One region of the Pedobacter immunditicola genome, then DNA from elsewhere that is predicted to be linked to it. Evidence: riboswitches for the same ligand, from Rfam matches in the RefSeq annotation. Region 1 holds a riboswitch; the other holds the start of a gene.
The links. A riboswitch is a leader RNA that binds a small molecule or an ion and turns the genes downstream of it on or off. The one in region 1 is predicted to bind cobalamin.
Positions count from the first base shown of each region.

Region 1 (3,205 bases):
GCAATGCACTGATTGTCTATTCTCATATCGTATAGCTTAACTTGAAACGGTAAAATCTTCTGGGCATGGGGAAGTTGGAAATGATCTCCCGGTCCTGGTTGAAAATATTGTTGACCTCCATATTTACCTTTGCTTTTCTGCCCATTACGTTCAGCTTGTACCCGATTCCCATATCATGGGTATACCAAGGCTCCATGCGGTTGTAAACAGCATTCTGGTACGTGCTGAGCTGATTGTAGCGTTCACCGGAATAAATGTAGCTGTAGTTCAACTCCAGTTTTTTCCAGTCGCCACCCATAGTCAGCGATCCACTATGAAGCGGCATATAGGGGATATTGTATCGGTCATTCCTTCCTTCGGTCACATCCCTCGCCTGTTGAAAGGTATAACTAGCCGAGACATTGATAGTCACACCAGCGGATACAGCCCAAACCGACTGCACGTTTGTCTCCAATCCCTTTATAGCAACCTTGCCGATATTATACATCGTCCAGCGGTACAGGTTTGCACTGGGAACGGCCACAATCTTATCCTTCACCTGGTTATAATAAGCATCTGCCTGTATCGAAAGCGAGGTCAGTGCCGTAGTTTTGGGCTGTATGGAATAGGTTATTCCCAGGTCATACTGGTTTGTAAACTCCGGACGCAGCAACGAATTGCCGATGAAGGTATAATAGAGATCGTTAAAGGTGGGGAGCCTGAATATTTTTTTATAAAATGCCCTGAACATCAGTTTTTTGCTGTCAAATGGATGAAAAGTAGCCATTGCCGTGGGGCTGAATTCCTGTTTGTTTCCGGCACTGGAAAACTCTTTTACCTGGTCAAAAACAAAGGTTCCAAGGAGGGATGCCTGAAGGCTGAACTTTTTAAGTTTTACCGCTGATGCCACCGAGCTGAGTACAGTATGCCTGGTCGGGTAGGGGAACCTGTAAAGGTTCGCATCCAGGGTGTTCCACTGATAATCTGTAGAAAAAGCAACATCCCAAATGGGAAGGATGCGAAATCGGTTTGCTGCAGAGATGTAGATTTCCTGCTGACGGAACCTGTTATCCTGGAAGCCATTGAGGGTTGTAAAATCAGGGTCCAGGTAGCGGAGGTAATCGTTTGCATATTTTGCGTTGAGCTTCAGGCCGTACCTGCGGTTTTCAGGCGTCTGGAAATGCCCCTGCAGAAAAAGATTACGGTCCCACTGGCGCTGGTTATAGTTGAACCTATTGGACACAATCGCACCGGGAAGTCCTCTGGCAGAAGTATAGCCATAGGCTTTTACCGACCAATTTGAGCTATCCCTTAGCTGGCCGTTTAATCCAGCCTCCATCCTATACGCGTTGATGTCGGTATTGTTGCGTAAAGCGGTGGTATCATAAACGCCATTGGTATAACGGAACTTATACTGCCCGTGTGAATTTACCCATTCTGTGCTCAATGAGGCAGCGGTTCGTGCAGTAATCTTCTGTTCGTATAAAAGAGATGGGTTCAGCAGTCCGAAAGAACCGCCCTTATAGCCCAACCCTATGTTCGAGGATTTCCCATCCGCAAATTTTGGTATCCTGCTGCGCATATAGATTGAACTTGCAGCAGAAAAAGATCTGGCAGGCTGGAAAATATCGCTTTTTTGGCCATTATAAAGCGCCACTTCCTCCAGGTTGTCAAGAGAAAACCGGCCGAGGTCTACCTGTCCGTTTTGGGCATTTCCCATCTGGACGCCATCATAAAAGACGGTCGTGTGATTGCTGCCCAGACTTCTTACGTTAACCGTCTTTAGTCCGCCAACCCCGCCATAATCTTTGAGCTGAACACCGCTAAAATAGCGGAGGGCATCGGCAACAGAAAAGCTATTGAGTCGTTGTAAGGCTTCACCTCCAATTACCTGTGCAGGAGTTGCCGAAGTATTTCTGATGGAGTTTATTTTACCCTGCACCCGCACTTCCTTAAGGCTCCGGACCTTCACTGAATCCGGCTGCTGTGCAGCGGCGTCAGGACACAAAAACACCAAGCCTAATGCTGCAATGAAGAAGAGAAGTACTGTAATTGTTAGTTTTTCCATGTCGATACCCTTGCAAAGCAAACGGCATAGAGCATACTGAAAATGGAAATGCCTACGGCATCTTCATTCCAGCTTCAATCCCCGAAAGCTATGAATTATATAATGCGATGGCAGGTATTCTGACTTGCTCCCCTCGGTATGGCCTTCCCATTCAAAATTTGAACAGTGACCTTTTGATTATACCTTAGTTATTGGAGCTTACAGCTGCGGGACAGTTCTGGATTTACACCAGATTCCCTTTTAATCCATCCTGTTTGTGCAGGGTAGGAACCAAAAGCGATGCAAATGTATACAAATAGTTGAGCTTTCACTAAAAATGAGTCAATGCTTGGTTGAAATCAAATGGCTAATCAGGTGGTTATTCGTTAAAAGGCAAAGTGAATTCAGGTGAGGGAGTCATGACTGATAGGTGATAGTGGATCTAGGGGTACCATGGATCTTTAGCGAGCTTTATCCAGCCTACCAACTGAAGAAAATCAAACTGAACTATTATTTCACATCAAGACAAATATCATTAGTTTTATAACTTTACCTTATTACAAAAAACACTTGTTAATCGGCTTATGGATATCAAAAATTTAGAACCTCAGGAACTTTGGCGCAATTTTGCAGATTTAAACGCTGTACCACGTGCTTCAAAAAAGGAAGAACGTGTGATTGCTTTTATGCGCAGTTTTGGGGAACGTTTAGGTCTGGAGACTATCCAAGATCCTGCAGGAAATGTGGTGATTAAAAAACCGGCCAGCAAAGGGATGGAGGACCGCCAAACGGTGGTTTTACAATCTCACCTGGATATGGTGCACCAAAAAAATAGTGATACAGTTTTCGATTTCGATACGCAAGGGATTGATATGTTTGTTGAAGGTGACTGGGTAAAAGCACGCGGCACTACTCTTGGTGCTGATAATGGCATTGGTGTAGCCACCATTATGGCCCTGCTGGAAAGTACGTCAATTGCTCATCCTGCTTTAGAAGCCATGTTTACCATTGATGAAGAAACGGGGATGACCGGCGCAAAGCAATTGGATCCGGCAAATTTTACAGGCTCTATTTTATTGAACCTGGATACGGAAGCAGATGATGAACTGACGATCGGCTGTGCCGGTGGCGTAGATACCAATACCACGTATACCTATACCCATGTGGCGGCTGATAAAA
Region 1 is NZ_JBBHKC010000005.1:339,716-342,920, forward strand. It holds gene WG905_RS10955 (YncE family protein) at 1-26, opposite strand, end outside; gene WG905_RS10960 (TonB-dependent receptor) at 23-2,047, opposite strand; cobalamin riboswitch at 2,140-2,338, opposite strand; gene WG905_RS10965 (aminoacyl-histidine dipeptidase) at 2,611-3,205, shown strand, end outside.

Region 2 (3,205 bases), on a different contig from region 1:
CAGCCTTAAGTTAAGCTTATCTTCAGCAAACTTGAAATCTACCCCTGCTTCATAATTTTTAGACTCTTCGGGTTGCAGGTCCAGGTTTGCACCAAATTCACCAAATAGATTTTCTAAAGTTGGCGCTTTAAACGCTGTAGATATCGTACCGTAAACCTTTACCCCTTTAGTAACGATGATCGAAGGTGTAATGTTATACGTAAAATTCTCTCCATATTCCTGGTGTTTATTGTACCGTCCGCCAACTTCAAGATTAAAAATACTGATGTCATGCAGAAATAAAGAGCCATAAGTACTGAATAAATTCGCTCGGGGAGGCATTTCAGCATTTAACTTGAAAGTATTGATGCGGTTATCCATGCCCACAAGCACATTTAAATGGTCACCAACTTTCTGGTTATAGAACAAGTCTACCATTTGCATTTTACCTTCAGAAATACTTTTACCATATTGACTTTGGGAATTGGTCTGTGCATTTTCATAACTATAGTTGAAAGTTATTTTCCCCGAGCCAAAATCGTATTTGGTATTCACCCCCCCATTGAAATATTTCAGCTTATAATTATTTTCCAGATGATCTTCATAGGCATTGGCATCAAAATCATAGTGACCATAAAAGTAACGCAAAAATGGATTGATGCTTAAATTTTTATCAGCCTGTAAGGAAAAGTTAGCATTCACAGCACCGGTTTTGTGACCATCTTTTTCAAAGGGTGATGATACATCCCCTGGCCTTGCTGCTTCAGAAATACCATCAGTTTTAGCCTGTGTATAAGCCACATTGTAAGAGAAATTATCCACACGACTGCTGATCCCAACCGTGCCCTTATACGTTTCGTAGCTGCCGATGCTACCCACTCCGTAAACACTGTTACCGCCTTTAGCTCCTTTTTTAGTGATGATATTGATTACACCAGACACAGCATCAGAACCATAAATAGTTGACTGTCCACCTTTTAGGATTTCTATATGATCAATTTGATCAATTGAAAACATCCTAAGGTCAAAAGCAGAACCGTTTCCTAAAGGGCTGCTCACCACAATTCCATCAATCAGTACCACTGCATAGGCACCTGATGCACCCCTGATGAAAATACTTTTGTTCAGCCCCAGGTTCCCAGTAGCGCCACTTACCACAATACCTGCCTGCTCATTCAGCAAGTCGGTCAGGTTTTTACCATGACTGCGTTCCAGAATTTCAGGCCCAATAATGGTCACTACCTTACCCGTCTGACTTTGTTTCTGCTCATTCTTGGTTGTAGAAATTACCACCTCTTCGAGTTTAACTTCTTCCTGGGCATACAAAGGGTTCATGAAAGCCATCGGCGTAATTGCCAGTGCAGCGGCAAGGAAAAAGTAATTGTTTTTGTTCATTTATCTGCGTGTTATATGTCAATTCTCGCCACAACAAACAGGTAGAAATAGGAAAGACACACCAAAAATGGTCTGATTCCTAGCTTCAATCCCCGAAAGCTATGAAATAATAAAGCAAATGGCAGGTCTTCTGACTTACTTCAGGTATTCCTGCCTTCCCATTTAAATGATTTAAACAGTGGCGGTGATTGGAATACCATTTTGAAGCTTACAGCTGCGGGACAGTTACGGATTTACACCGTATTCCCTTTTAATCCATATATATTACCTATAAGGAACCAAAAGCATTGCAAATGTATCAAATTTCCTATATTTAGGGCTAACAATTCAGCTAATTAATGTCTTTCAAATCTCAACATATGCTTAAAACAGCTATATTCCTCTTTTGCATGCTTAGTATTCCAACCATGGCACAAAAAATAGATACTTCCTTCCTTGAAAAGTTAATGCGTTCCCAACCAGAACAATTTTCCACCGTCCTTAATCATCCTCAAAAAAAACAGGTACAGGTATTGTACACCCAGGTGATCCGGAATAAAAACAAAAAGCCCGTTTTCAAATCGTACAGCTATAATCTTGATGATCAACATTACTTTTATCCCGCAAGTACGGTAAAACTTGCGGCAGTTATTTTTGCCCTGGAAAAAATCAATGAGTTAAAAATCAAGGGACTGAGCGCAAAAAGCACCATGATCACAGACAGCGTTTTCACCGGACAAACGAAAGTCAGCAAGGATTCTACTGCCCAAAATGGCCTGCCTTCCATCGAACATTATATTAAAAAAATCCTGTTAACCAGCGATAATGATGCCTTTAACAGGTTGTTTGAATTTATTGGCAGGGCTGAAATCAACGAAAAATTAAAGAAATACGGATTGCACCAAAGCAGGATCCTAAACCGATTGGCTATTGGCGATGCAGGAGAACCATCAAAACATACCAACCCCATCAGGTTTTATAATGGCGACAAACTGATTTATTCCCAGAAGGAACAATACGATCCTAAAGAATATCCACTGGAACTCCGTAACACGATCATGGGCAAAGCTTACATCGACAGCAGCGAAAACCTGGTCAGCAAACCCTTTAGCCTTGAAAATAAGAACGCATTTCCCATCAGCGACCAGCAGGCTTTAATGAAAAAATTAATGCTGCCGGAAGCTTTCCCTAAAAACGAGCGATTTAATCTTCATCACGAAGATTACCAGTTGATTTACACCTACATGAGTAAATTACCTACAGAAAGTGATTATCCAAAATATGACCCTCAGGAATTTTGGCCGGCCTATTCCAAAATGCTTTTTTATGGCAGGGAAAAAGATGCCGCCATTAATCCAGACCTTCAAATGTTCAACAAATATGGAGACTCTTATGGTTTCATCATCGACAACGCTTATTTCAAAGATTCGAAAAACCAGGTAGAGTTCTTTTTAACAGCCGTAGTGCAATCCAATGAAGACGGGATTTATAACGACGGTAAATATGAATATGAAACCATTTGTTATCCCTTTATGAAAAACCTGGGAAGAATACTCTATCAACATGAATTGGAAAGCAAGAAAAATTAATCCTTGACCAACCTTTTTTGAATGTCATCAAGCCTTTCCAGTTCATCAGGGGCCAGTTCCGGAAAGCGGAGACCAAGGTTTTCAAAAGTCGCTTCCATGATTTTACTGATGGTTAAACGCGCATGCCATTTCTGATCTGCAGGTATAACATACCAGGGGGCATCCTTAGTGGAAGTCTCCTGGATCGCAGTTTCATAAGCATCCATGTAATCATCCCATAGCTTCCTTTCTTTTAAATCGCCTTCAGAGAACTTCCAGTTCTT
Region 2 is NZ_JBBHKC010000003.1:116,239-119,443, reverse strand. It holds gene WG905_RS05470 (TonB-dependent receptor plug domain-containing protein) at 1-1,374, opposite strand, end outside; cobalamin riboswitch at 1,478-1,672, opposite strand; gene WG905_RS05465 (serine hydrolase) at 1,782-2,942, shown strand; gene WG905_RS05460 (polyphosphate kinase 2 family protein) at 2,939-3,205, opposite strand, start outside.
Region 2: linked by a shared signal. The riboswitch ahead of WG905_RS05470 (TonB-dependent receptor plug domain-containing protein) and the one ahead of WG905_RS10960 (TonB-dependent receptor) in region 1 are both predicted to bind cobalamin.